Actinospica robiniae DSM 44927: one gene and its partner. The protein of the gene in region 1 interacts with the protein of each later gene in a pairwise test. Links are inferred from orthologs where the notes say so. Each region holds a gene or a part of one and is shown in the gene's direction. Other genes may lie near its edges.

Region 1 (7,738 bases):
CGATGTCCTGCACAGCCTTGCCCTTGGACTGGAAGTCGATGGCGTGGATGTACCAGGCGCCGGCCATTTCCACCTGTCCCGAGGCCATCGCGTCTTCGGCGCCGACTCCCCCGTTGACCTCGGTGGTGAGCACCATGTTGACGCCGTACTTCTTGTAGAAGCCGAGCTGCTGGGCGAGTTCGTAAGGCAGGTAGATCTGCTTGTCGATTCCGCCGACCATGAGGGTGACGGTCGGAAGCGCCGCGCTGCCGCCGGAACCGGAGCCCGAGCCGGAGCTCGAGCAGGCAGTGAGCGTACCGGTCAGGGCGAGGGCGCCGGCGGCGGCACCGGTGAGGGTCCTTCTGAGCATGGCAAAGCCTTTCCATGTCTTCGTTGACGGGTAACGGGGTGGAACGCTGACCCGGGGCCGCGGTTCAGATCGCGGCGGCCTCGGACGGGGAGGGCGGGCGCCACGAGAGCAGGCGGCGCTCGACGCGGGTGAGCAGGAGCTCGACGACGAGCGTGATCGCGGCGATGACGAACATCGTGGCGAACACCCCGTCCGGGTTGAACTGGTTCTGCGCGGTGGCGATGACCAGGCCGAGGCCCTTCTGCGCGCCGAGCATCTCGCCGACGATCGCCCCGACGATGGCGAATCCGAAGGCCGTGTGGAGGCTCGCGATGATCCAGGTGAGCGCCGAGGGCAGGGTCACGTCGCGGACGATGCGCAGCTTGGAGGCGCCGAGTACCCGCGCGTTGTTGAGGATGTTGCGGTCGACCTCGCGCACGCCCTGGAACGCGTTGAAGAAGACCACGAAGAACACCAGTACCGCTGCCAGCAGGATCTTCGGCGTCGGACCGAGGCCGAAGGCGACGAGGAAGATCGAGCCGAGCACGATGCGCGGAATGGCGTTCATGATCTTGATGTACGGGCCGATGACCTTGGCCAGGAAGGGGCTCACGCCCAGGCCTACGCCGAACACGATGCCACCGGCGGTACCGACCAGGAAGCCGAAGACCGCCTCGCGCAGCGTCGTGAAGATCTGCGACCAGTACGAGCCGAACTCGGTCGCCTGGTCGCCCTGGGCGAAGTAGTCCCTCAGCTGCTTGGCGATGCCGCTCGGCTGGCCGAAGAAGAACGGATCGACGACCTTCCAGGCGGTCAGGAGCTGCCAGGAGCCGATGACGAAGACGGCGAGGACGATCTGCGCGGCCAGCACCCGCAATCTGCGCGTGCGCGCGATGCGGCGGCCGGGATTCGTCTTGCCCACCTCGAAGGACGGCACGACCTGGCTTTCGAGTCGGGGGGCGTGGTGGCTCATGCTGCGGCTCCTGCCGTGCGGGCGTATGCGAGCTCGACTTCTTCGCGCAGGGACTGCCAGATCTGCCGGTGCAACTCGAGGAATTCGGGCTGGAACCGGATGTCCTGGACGGCGCCGCGCGGGCGTGGCAGGTCGATGTCATAGACCGCCTTCACCGACCCCGGCGAGGAGGTCATCACCACGACTCGGTCGGCCAGAGCCACGGCTTCCTCGAGATCGTGCGTGATGAACAGCACCGAAGGACGTAACTGCTCCCACAGGCCGAGCAGCTCGGTCTGCATGATCGCTTTGGTCTGCACGTCGAGAGCGCCGAAAGGCTCGTCCATGAGCAGGATCCGGGGCTCGTTGATCAACGCCGCCGCCATGGCGACGCGCTTGCGCATCCCGCCGGAGAGCTGGTGCGGGTGCCGGTCCTCGAAGCCGGCCAGGCCGACCCGGCGCACCCAGTCGCGCGCGGACGCTTCCGCTTCGCGCTTGGGCACACCGCGGAAGCTGGGGCCGAGCGCGACGTTGCCGAGCACGGTCTTCCACGGCAGCAGGGCATCGGCCTGGAACATGAAGCTCACACCGTCGGCGATGCCCTCGACCGCGCGCCCGCCGACGCGGACCGTGCCCTCGCTGGGCCGGTCGAGTCCGGAGACCAGGCCCAGCGTGGTGGACTTCCCGCAGCCGGTCGGCCCGACCACCGCGCAGAACTGACCCGGTTCCACGTCGAAGGTCACGTCGTGGATCGCGGTGAAAATCGAGCCGTCCGGAGTGAGGAAACGTTTCGTCACGCCGGCGATCTCGATCCGGGCGCCGGGTCCCGCGGATGTCGTCGCGGTCATCTCGGATCGCCTCCTGTCTTCATTGATCGGGGAGGCCACACGCTAGGAGCGGCGGATCGGGGTTGTCTCGCTTGTGGTCGTAACTCGCGTTCCCCGCGTTTCCCCGGGTTTTGTGCATTGAGTTCACGGAATATCGGATAACGGATTGAATGCTTTTCCCGGATTTCCTTGCCCGGCCATAGGCGCCGCTTCCACAATCCTTCAGGTGCGACGAGGCGCGATGCGCAGGCTCTCCAGCCAGATCTTCGTCGGCCAGGTGGCGATCCTGGTCGCGACGGTCCTGGTGGGATTCGTCCTGTTCGCGCGGGAGGAACGCACACAACTCGATTGGCAGGCCGGACAGCAGGCCGTATCCATCGCCGAGACCACCGCCGACATCGACGCGGTCGGCGCGTGCTTGGAGGCGGCAGCGCCGCCGTGCGGCGACGAGGAGCAGCGGATCGCCGAGCGCGTGACCCAGTCGACCGGTGCCGCGTACGTGGTGGTCATCGACATGAACCGGGTCCGCCACTCGCATCCCAATCCTGCGCTGATCGGCAAGCAGGTCTCCGAACCGGTCGTTGCCGAGGACGGCAAGGTGCACGTCGTGACCGACGACGGCAGCCTCGGCCGCTCGGCCGACGCCCTGGTTCCGCTGTATGCCCCGGACGGCACGTTGGTCGGGGAGGTATCGGTGGGGATTCTGGAGAGCAAGATCTCCACAACGCTCTGGCGTGTCCTTCCGCCCTACGTCCTGTGGTTCGCCCTCGCCCTGGTGATGGGTGCGTTCGCCTCTTGGCTGCTCTCCCGTCGGCTCAGGCGGCGCACGTTCGGGCTCGAGCTCGACGAGATCGCAAAACTGCTGCTGGAGCGTGAGGCCGTGCTGCACGGCATCCGCGAGGGCATGATCGCGTTCGACCGGGCCGGGCGGATCACCATGGTCAACGACGAGGCGCGACGGCTGCTCGAGCTCGGCTCGAACGGTGTGGGCAGCTGGATCGAGGACGTGGTGGCGCCCGGACGGCTGCGTGAAGTGCTCTCCGGCGCGATCGACGGCAGGGACGAGGTCGTACTCACCGACGCCTACTGCCTGACCGTCAATCGGATGCCGGTCGTGCTCGGCGGCCGCCTGCACGGCTCGGTGGTCACTTTGCGCGATCGTACCGAGCTGGCCGGCCTGCTGCGCGAGCTCGACAGCGTGCGCGGATTGACCGACGCGCTACGGGCGCAGCAGCACGAGTTCTCCAATCGCATGCACATCGTCGCGGGCCTGCTCGAACTCGGCGAGGCCGAAGAGGCGCTGCACTATCTGACCGATCTGAGCCTTGCGCAGACCGAGGTCGCCGAGCGGCTTCGAGCCAGGATCGGCGCCCCGCTGATCGTCGGGCTGCTCTTGGCGAAGGCGACGGTCGCCGCCGAGCGTGGGATCGAGCTCGAGGTGGCCGACGAATCGTGGCTGGGTGAGGTTCCGGGTAAGACGCAGGCATTGACCACGATCCTGGGAAATCTGATCGACAACGCCCTCGACGCGGTCGGGTCCCGCGGATATCCGGCAGACCGTCCGGGACGAGTGCGGGTGCTCCTCGTCGAGGACAGGGGACGCATCACGATCGAGGTCGCGGACAACGGTCCGGGCATTGCGGCCGAGGACGTCGACGCGGTGTTCCTGGACGGATTCTCGACGAAGCCTCAGTCAGGGTCCCTGCGCCGCGGGTTGGGCCTGGCACTTGTCCACCGCATCGTCCAGCGGCTCGGCGGGACGATCTCGGTCAGCGTGGGGCCGGGCGCGACGTTCGAGGTCGGCATCCCGGCGGAAGTGGCGGTGTTGGTGTGACGGCCCTGGAGGAGACGACGGCTACCGAAGGAATCAGAACCCTGGTCGTCGATGACGACTTCCGTGTCGCCCGTATCCACGCCGCATTCGTCGAGAAGACCGAGGGGTTCCGCGTCGTAGGAGCAGCCCACAGCGCGGCTCAAGCGCTCGAGTCCATCGACGAACTACGGCCGGAGCTTGTGCTGATGGACGTGTACCTGCCCGACGGCGACGGCATCAGCGTCGTACGCGGCCTGGTGGAGCGGGCCGAGCATCCCGACTTCATCGTCATCACCGCCGCCCGCGACGTCACGACAGTGCGCGCCGCGATGCAGATCGGCGCCGTGCACTATCTCGTCAAGCCGTTCGGATACGACGCGCTACGCGAGCGGCTCGAGTCGTACCGCAACCTGCGTGAACGCATCGCCGGGCTCGGACCGGAGGCCGACCAGCCCGAGGTGGACGCCCTCTTCGGCCTGTTGCGCGGTCCGGTCCCGTCGAGCGAGCCGGCGCCGGGCCACAGTGCGCCGACGCTGGAGCTCGTCCGCGACGCTGTGCGCGCCGCCCACGGGGATGTGTCGGCGAGCGAAGTGGCTGCGCAAGTGGGGATCAGCCGGCCCACGGCACAGCGGTATCTCAGCCATTTGGCCCGAAACGGGATGGTCCGCATCCAGCTGAAGTACGGCTCCACGGGCCGTCCGGAACACAGGTACGCGATGCCTGAGGCAAGCCCCACGGCGAAGCGTTGATCCCCTCCTCGCTCAGGCTACGGCGACGCCCGTCGCCGTTGGGATCGACCGGCGCGTTCAGACGCATTCGCGCTCGACCACGCGTCCCCCTTCCGGCGTCAGGCCCTCGGCGGCCAGCCCGAGCAGGTTGCGGGCCGCGAGACGCCCGTATACCTCGGCGTCAGTATGCACGGAGGTCAGCGCCGGCGAGGTCTCCCGGGACGGCCAAGCCCTGGTCGTGTGCCGCGCTCAGTGCGCGAAGCGCGATCACGTCGGAGAACGCGGCGATCGCGGTGACGGCCGGGCTCACGCAGGACGCGACGGTGCTGGGCTGGCCCTGACCGTCGCACACGTGCAAGTTCATGCCTGCGGAGGCCACGGACGCGGCTACCGCAACCACCACAGATGTCAGCCGACGTTGCCTGATAAGCGTCATTGCTCATGCCTCCCTAGGCAGTTCACTTGGCGGAGAGGCTGAACACGCGGAGCGATCATAGATAGGGCCTTCACGTACAACTAAGCTTGCGCGGGCCTCCACGGTCGGCTGCAAAACCGCGCCTGGACCCTCCGCGATCGCACGGCCCGCGTCGGCGGAACTGAAGCCGCCGATAGCGCGTCTTCCCGCACGATAAGATTTACAACTATGTAGATATCATGCGGAGGTTGAGGCGTGAGCCGGGACGAGTGGCGGCAGGCGGACGTGGCCGGACCGGCGCTGTGGCGCCCGCCACAGCCGACCGGGCGAGCGGCCGGGCAGCCGTCCGGGCCGGCGGTCGAGGGCACCGGCTGCGGCGCACTGCGCGTACCCGAAGTCGCGCTCGCCTTCTGGATCGTCAAAGCCTTATCCACCGCGCTGGGCGAGAGCGCATCGGACGCACTGGTCAACTCCTCGCTCGGAGCCCAGATCGCGGTAGTGCTCGGCTTCTTCGCCTTCCTCGCCGCACTCATCATCCAGTTCAAACAGGCCCGCTACCGGGCCTGGCCCTACTGGACCTGCGTCGCCATGGTCGGGGTGTTCGGCACCATGGCCGCCGACGTGATGCACGTCGCCCTGCACGTGCCGTATACCGCCTCCAGCATCTTCTACGCGCTCGTACTCGCAGCCGTATTCACCGCCTGGCGCCGCACCGAGCACACCCTCGACATCCACAGCATCAACACCCCACGCCGCGAAGCGTTCTACTGGGCCGCGGTCGTCGCGACCTTCGCCATGGGCACCGCCATCGGCGACTTCACCGCAGTCACCCTCAAACTCGGCTACTGGCCCTCCGCAGCACTGTTCGCCGGACTCATCCTCATCCCCCTGACCGCATGGAAAACACGACACGCCAACCCAGTGCTCTGCTTCTGGTCGGCATACGTGCTCACCCGACCACTCGGCGCCTCGATCGCCGACGGCCTCGGCAAACCGAAGAACCTCAGCGGCATGGGCCTCGGCGACGGACCGGTCACCGCCGCACTCACCCTCCTCATCGCCCTCGCCGTCACCTACCTCGCCACCACGAAGAAAGACGTGCAGCACACGGATGCCGCTGCACGCACGGCTGGAACTGCGGCACGTGACCCGGGCCGCCGAGCAATGCCACATGAAGGGCATTGATATCGGCGCCCTGGGCCTTCGCGCTGCCAGACAAGCCGTCACCCGTTGTCGACGCCCGGCTTGGATTTTCCACCGAGGCGGGTGCGCTCTTGGGCCTCCAGCCTCTGATACGCCTGTCCCTCCCGTCGAACGGCTTAGCCGGCGAGGAAGTGATGCGGGCCTTCCGCGTCGCCGAGGACGTGGCGGTGATCGGATTCGACGCCGGCGAGCACGGCGCCCTTTTCCAGCCCTCGCTCACCAGCGTCCACATCGATGCGGAGGCTCACGGCCGCGCCGCCGCCAGACACATCCTCGGCCTGGACCTCACCAGGCTTGCCTTCGGCGCCGGTCACCTGGTCCTACGAGAATCCACCTGAGCCCCGTTCACCTTCGCGCCCGTTCGATGTGGGCAAGCGCGATCAGTTCATGCAGGTCGTTCGCCGCTTCCAGCGCACAGAAGGCGGCAAGGGCCATCACAGCGAGAGCCGCGATGAGCGCGATCACGCTGGAACGCGGAGTCGGGCTGAGCAGCGCCGCAACCCGACGAGGCACCGGGCCGGCACCATCGAGTCGCAAGTCGCCGGTGCGGCTGAGTACGGCTCCCATCGCCAACAATGGATTCCGGCTGGGCCTGGTCCGCTTGGTCGCGATCGCTGCCGCGGCGATGGCGGCGGCCACCTGCCGACGATCGCCGATCTCACGGGCGGCATGCTCGTCGGCCCAGCGCTCGAGCGCGAAGTCGACCGCGACAGCCAACGGACGCACGAGCGGGTTGGCGGCCGCGGCCAGACGCACGGCAGTGCCGAAGACATAGTGCCGACCACCCAAATGCGCCTGCTCGTGGGCCAGCAGCGCCCGTCGGCCAGGCTCGTCGAGCGCGGCGAGCATCCCGGTGGAGACCACGATCCGCCCCGGGCGCCCGGGAACCGTATAAGCGTCCGCGGCATCGTCTTCGGTGATCACGAGATCATGTCGGCCAGGCAGAGCTCTGGCGTGCCCGAACGCCGCTGCCAGGGCGCGGATGCGGGCGACGGCGAACGCGATCGTGCCCAGAAGTGCGGCGCCGAAGAGGATCCCCGCGCACACCGCGACCAAGCCCGACGTCGGGTCGGTGGTTCCGACGACCCTTCTCGACAGATGCGCGAGCCGGGCAAGCACCGGAACGCGAACGAGTGCCGCGATCACCAGGAGGCCCAGTGCGCCGCAGCTCGTGCCCGCGAGAGCCACCGCGGCGCCGCTGAGGACCCAGGCCGCGTGGCGCGGATGCAATCGGGCGGTGGCCAGCCTCGCCAATGGCAGGGCCGCAAGCGGAAACACCAGTGTGACGTAGACGAACACGCGCATGGATCGCCCTCAGCCGAGGTCGGGAGACGAAGTCGGGGTTCGCAGATCGAGCAGATCCCGCAGAAGCTGTTCGTCGTGATCGGGAAGGTCCTCGACGAAGCGGGAGAGCACCGCGCCGCGGTCGGCGACGGCGTCGAGCAGGGCCGTCAATCGCCGGGCAGCGAGTC
Region 2 (5,369 bases), 3.0 Mb from region 1 along the record:
CATCTGCTTGCCCTGGGTCACGTGCTCGGGCTTGATGAGGCGCTTCGGCAGGCGGGCGAGCAGGCTGTCGCCCCAGCGCTCGCCCACGGCGAAGCCGATCGAGTCGCCGACGATGGCGCCGAGGATGCCGGCGGCCAGGATCGCGGCGAGGGAGACTTTGTGCTCGTACGCCAGGAATCCGCCGACGACCACCGCGGTCTCGCCGGGGATCACGAAGCCGAGGAAGACCGAGGACTCCAGCGCCGGGAGCAGGAAGACCAGGAGGATCGCGGACCAGCCGCTGAACACCAGCAGATGGTTGATGATCGCGTTCAGCACGTGTTACACCGCCCCCGCGTCCTCGTCGCCGAGGTAGGCCAGCAGCGCTTCATGCAGCAGCCCGTTCGAGCTCAGTCCGGAGCCGGCGGCGGGGGACGGGTTGCCGTCGGTGGCGCTGAAGCGTCCGCCGGCCTCCATGACCACTATCGCCGGGGCGGCCGTGTCCCACAGCGACAGCTCGGGTTCGGCTGCGATGTCCACGGCGCCCTCAGCCACCAGCATGTGCGACCAGAAGTCGCCGTACGCGCGGGTGCGCCAGCAGGCGCGGGAGAGGGCGAGGAAGCCCTCGAGGTTGCCGTATTCCTCCCACGAGATCACTGAGGAGTACGCGAACGACGCGTCCTTGAGCTCCTTGACCTGCGAGACTTGCAGCCTGGTGGCACGGGACAGCGACCGGCCGGTGTACGCACCGGACCCGCGCGAGGCCCACCAGCGGCGGCCGAGGGCGGGTGCGGAGACCACGCCGGCCACCGGCATGCCGTCTTCCATGAGCGCGATCAGCGTTGCCCACACGGGGACGCCGCGCACGTAGTTCTTGGTGCCGTCGATCGGGTCGATGATCCAGCTGCGTCGGCCGTCGGCGCGGCCGGCGGCCGACCCGAACTCCTCGCCCAGCATCGCGTCGCGGGGTCGGGAACGGCCGAGCGCGCCGCGCAGCAGCTCCTCCACTGCGCGGTCGGCGTCGCTGACCGGCGAGAGGTCAGGCTTGGTCTCCACCTTCAGATCCAGCGCCTTGAACCGCCGCATGGTCAGTTCGTCGGCCTGATCCGCCAGCACGTGGGCCAGCCTGAGGTCGTCGTCGTATCCCGTCACGGCTCCAACGTACCGTCAACGAGGCGCACCGGGCGTCGCCGCAGACGCCCGGTGCCCCGCCTCCGGCTGGATTCGGCTGGATCCAGCCGGACCGGGCCGGCCTCAGCTGCCGGTGCCCGCCTCCACGGCCTCCACGTGCATCGTCACGACGCTCATCGAAGCGCAGGCGGTGGACTTGTAGGGGATGTAGAGCTGGTTGGTCGTGTTCGGCGGATAGACCATCAGATAAGTGGTCGGCGTGGGGGTGCAGGTGGCCGACGGGTAGTTGCCCGCGTCGCCGACCTGGAGGATGGCGTACGCGTAGCCTCCGGGCTGGAGGGTGATCACCTTCTTGGCCACGGCGGCGTTCTTGTCCGCCGGGGCGCCGACCTGGGTCAGCGTGGCGCCGGTGCCGGGACCGCCCTTGCCGAACGACACGCCGGGGTAGCCGTAGAGCGTGCAGGCCGTGGTGTTGAGGTTCTTGAACACGATGTTGACGTAGACCGAGCCGGCTGTGCCCTGCGAGGCGCCGACGGTGCCGTTGAGGTAGCGCACCGAGCAGGTGCTCGACGCGGTGTTGGCCGTCGCCTGGCCCCCGCCCCCGCCGCCGCTGTTCGCACTGGTCGCGCCCGCGCCGGACGGGCTCGCCCCGCCGCCGGCCTGCGTGGTGCTGCCGGATCCGCCGCTCGAACTGGTCGTCGTCGCGGCGCCGCCGCCCGTGGTGGAGCCGGTGCCGGTGGTGGAGGCTCCGACGCAGCCGGTGCACAGCGCCAGGGTGCATGCCAGCGCACCGAGGCCGAACCCGGCGCGCCGGGCCTTGACGAAGCGGTCGATGTTCATGATCGGTTCCACTGCTTCCCTTCTCGACCCCGCGTGGTCCCCGAACGGCGGATCACGATGGCGACGCATTGTGCGACGCCTGTATCCAGAGAGTGCCCGGCGCATGCGCCGGTTGGCGGTTTTCCGCCTGGATCAGTTGCGATTCGATAAGGGTGTGCGGAGGCGAGGACGGGAGCGCATCGGCTTGTGCCGCAGGGCCGCGGCGCATTGACGTGGCGGCTCGGCGCGAGGACACTGAAACCGAACGTTCGGTCGGCTAGCTGGCCGTCGGCTAGGAGGATCCATGACCACCATGACCAGCGAGACGCGGTTCGACGCGTTGCTCGCTGCGGACGAGCGGATCGAGCCGCGCGACGAGATGCCCGAGGCCTACCGCGCCACGCTGATCCGGCAGATCGCCCAGCACGCGCACTCGGAGATCATGGGCATGCAGCCGGAGGGCAACTGGCTCACCCGGGCCCCCTCGCTCCGGCGCAAGGCGATCCTGCTGGCCAAGGTGCAGGACGAGGCCGGGCACGGGCTCTACCTCTACGCCGCGGCGGAGACGCTCGGCGTGTCCCGCAGCGAACTGCTCGACGCGCTGCACACCGGCCGTCAGCGCTACTCCTCGATCTTCAATTACCCCACGCTGAGCTGGGCGGACGTCGGCGCGATCGGCTGGCTGGTGGACGGCGCGGCGATCGTCAACCAGATCCCGCTGACCCGTTGCTCCTACGGGCCCTACGCCCGCGCCATGGTGCGCATCTGCCAGGAGGAGTCCTTCCACCAGCGGCAGGGCTACGAGTCGCTGCACACGCTGGCGAACGGCACCGAGTCGCAGCGGGCCATGGCCCAGGACGCGGTGGACCGCTGGTGGTGGCCGTCGCTGATGATGTTCGGGCCGCCGGACGGTGCCTCGACGCATTCCAGCCGGTCGGCTGCCTGGAAGATCAAGCGGCACTCGAATGACGAGCTTCGTCAGCGCTTCGTCGACCTGTGCGTGCCCCAGGCCGCGATCCTCGGGCTGTCGCTGCCCGACTCCGACCTGCGCTGGAACGAGGAGACCGGGCACTACGAGTACGGCGAGATCGACTGGTCCGAGTTCAAGGCCGTGCTCGACGGCGACGGTCCGTGCAACCGGCAGCGCATCGAGCGCCGGACCGAGGCGCACCGGGACGGGCAGTGGGTACGCGACGCGGCGGCGGCCTACCAGGCCAAGCGCGGCGACGCCGCGGCTGCTCGGCACATGGAGGGAACGAACCGATGACCGGCGATCTGTTCGACCTCTGGGAGGTCTTCGTCCGGGCCCGCCGGGGCTTGTCCCACCAGCACGTCGGCTCGCTGCACGCACCGGATGCCGAGGTGGCGCTGCGCCGTGCCCGCGATCTCTACACCCGGCGCGGCGAAGGTGTGTCGATCTGGGTGGTCCCGTCGGGGGCCGTCTCGGCGAGCGACCCCGGGGAGAAAGAGCCGTATTTCACACCAGCACGGGACAAGGACTACCGGTATCCGACTTACTATGAGTTGCCGAAGGAGGTGCGAGGGCTGTGACCAATGCGCGGGCGCTGACGGCGCTGACCAAGACGCTGAAGCCGCTGGACGGCTACGCGCTCGCTCTCGGTGACGACGCGTTGATCAGCTCGCACCGGCTCACGGAATGGCTCACTCGCGCCCCTGACCTCGAGGAAGAGGTCGCGCTCGCCAACATCGCGCTGGATCAGCTGGGCCAGGCGCGCTTCCTGCTCGGCATGGCCGGCCGCTCGAGTGGCCTGTCCGAGGACGAACTCGCCTACCAGCGCACCGACCGCGAGTATCGCAATAGTCTGCTGGCCGAGCTGCCTAACGGCGACTTCGCCCACACCGTCCTGCGGCTGCTGTTCTTCAGCACGTACCAGCGCCTGCTCTTCTCAGGCCTCACCGCGTCGACCGACAGCGAGCTGGCCGCGTTCGCCGCGAAGGCCCTGATCGAGGTGGGCTACCACCACGAGTACGCGGCGACTTGGACGCTGCGGCTGGGTGACGGCACGGAGGAAAGCCATGACCGCGCCGCCGCCGCGCTGAGCGAACTGTGGCCGTACACCGCCGAGCTGTTCGCCCTCGACGAGGGCGTGAGCGCGCTCGCGGCGGAGGGCTTGGTGCCGGACCCCGAGTCGCTGGCCGGTCCTTGGCACGAACAAGTCGATGAGGTCCTTGCCCAGGCCACCCTCGGCACCGCGCCGAGCGGCACGTGGCGCCCGTCCGGCGGGCGTGCCGGCGTGCACACCGAGGCGCTGAGCTACCTGCTCGCGGAGATGCAGTCGGTCTACCGCGCGCACCCGGGGGCGACCTGGTGATGGTCACGCGGACCGCGTGGGAGCTGGTCGAGGACGTACCCGACCCGGAGATGCCCTGGGTGACGCTGGGGGACCTCGGGATCGTGCGCGATGTCACGACCGGCGCCGACCAGACCGTCCGGGTCGCCATCACCCCCACCTACCTCGGCTGCCCGGCCATCGAGGCGATGCGCGCCGACGTGGCCGAGGTGCTGACCGCACACGGCTACCGGGTCGAGGCGGTCGAGCTGCGGCTCGATCCGCCCTGGACTCCGGCCGCCATCACCGAGCGGGGCCGGGAGAAGCTGGCCGAGGCCGGCATCGCCCCGCCGCGCCTGATAGAGAACGCTGATACACCTGTGTTTTCACCGTCCGCACTCGGATCGCCCGACCACACCGTCACCCCGCTAAGCCTCGGCGTGCGCTGTCCGAACTGCGGCGGCATCGAGACCGCGCTGCTCAGCCGGTTCGGCGCGAGCCCGTGCCAAGAGCTGCGGCGCTGCTCGTCCTGCGGGGAGCCGTTCCCGGCGGTGCGGTCATGAGCGAGCTTGCGAGCGAATCGATGAGCGCAGCGTCCGGGCGCATGGGCCTGCCGAGCGCCGGCGAGGTGGCAGCATGAGTCTGCAGTTCCACCCGTTGCGCGTATCAGCCCTCGATCCCTTCACTCCCGACGCGGTGCGGATCTTCCTCGAAGTGCCACCGGAGCTGGCCGAGGACTATCGTTACGTGGCTGGTCAGCACGTCACCGTGCGGTATCGGGTGCCGGCCGACGGACACGACGGTGAAGGCAAGGAACTGCGACGTTCCTACTCGCTGTGTGCCCCGCCGACCGAGCATCCCCCGACCACGTTGCAGATCGCGGTCAAGCGGTCCGTGGCTGGCGGCTTCGGCGACTACGCGGTGCGCAAGCTGGCCGTTGGCGATCGGCTCGACACGCTCACGCCGACCGGCCGCTTCCACGCGTATCCGGAGCCTGGCACCCACCACGTGGCGATCGTCGCGGGCAGTGGGATCACGCCGGTGTACGCGATCCTCGCCGACCGTCTCGCGCACGACCGGGATTCGAGGGTGAGCATAATCTTCGGCAACCGGACCACCGCGGATGTGATGTTCCTCGAGGACCTCGCG

Evidence for each region. Proteins that work in one complex are often made in the same cells at the same time.
Region 2: the proteins of ACTRO_RS07510 (region 1) and paaC interact in binary tests that used the Escherichia coli proteins (3 or more experiments, as listed by UniProt). The link is inferred for Actinospica robiniae DSM 44927 from one-to-one orthologs.

What each region holds. Positions count from the first base shown.
Region 1 is NZ_KI632511.1:1,737,609-1,745,346, forward strand. What follows is about bases 2,804-5,803. They hold ACTRO_RS07510 (response regulator), read left to right. Parts: upstream 2,804-3,937; coding sequence 3,938-4,669; downstream 4,670-5,803. Other genes in these bases: ACTRO_RS07505 (ATP-binding protein), read left to right, coding at 2,804-3,941; ACTRO_RS48775 (substrate-binding domain-containing protein), read right to left, coding at 4,830-5,012; ACTRO_RS07520 (COG4705 family protein), read left to right, coding at 5,319-5,803. In the rest of the region: ACTRO_RS07490 (ABC transporter substrate-binding protein), read right to left, coding at 1-349; ACTRO_RS07495 (ABC transporter permease), read right to left, coding at 414-1,301; ACTRO_RS07500 (ABC transporter ATP-binding protein), read right to left, coding at 1,298-2,128; more of ACTRO_RS07505, read left to right, coding at 2,334-2,803; more of ACTRO_RS07520, read left to right, coding at 5,804-6,248; ACTRO_RS46985 (substrate-binding domain-containing protein), read left to right, coding at 6,338-6,604; ACTRO_RS07530 (M56 family metallopeptidase), read right to left, coding at 6,612-7,571; ACTRO_RS07535 (BlaI/MecI/CopY family transcriptional regulator), read right to left, coding at 7,581-7,738. UniProt on the Escherichia coli protein: Member of the two-component regulatory system DpiA/DpiB, which is essential for expression of citrate-specific fermentation genes and genes involved in plasmid inheritance.
Region 2 is NZ_KI632511.1:4,704,320-4,709,688, reverse strand. What follows is about bases 2,370-5,369. They hold paaC (1,2-phenylacetyl-CoA epoxidase subunit PaaC), read left to right. Parts: upstream 2,370-3,476; coding sequence 3,477-4,262; downstream 4,263-5,369. Other genes in these bases: ACTRO_RS19895 (2Fe-2S iron-sulfur cluster-binding protein), read left to right, coding at 4,857-5,369; paaD (1,2-phenylacetyl-CoA epoxidase subunit PaaD), read left to right, coding at 4,262-4,783; paaB (1,2-phenylacetyl-CoA epoxidase subunit PaaB), read left to right, coding at 3,193-3,480; paaA (1,2-phenylacetyl-CoA epoxidase subunit PaaA), read left to right, coding at 2,370-3,196. Also shown: ACTRO_RS44910 (DedA family protein), read right to left, coding at 1-318; hisN (histidinol-phosphatase), read right to left, coding at 322-1,131; ACTRO_RS19920 (DUF4232 domain-containing protein), read right to left, coding at 1,234-1,950; more of paaA, read left to right, coding at 2,234-2,369. UniProt on the Escherichia coli protein: Component of 1,2-phenylacetyl-CoA epoxidase multicomponent enzyme system which catalyzes the reduction of phenylacetyl-CoA (PA-CoA) to form 1,2-epoxyphenylacetyl-CoA. The subunit C may be essential for structural integrity of the alpha subunit.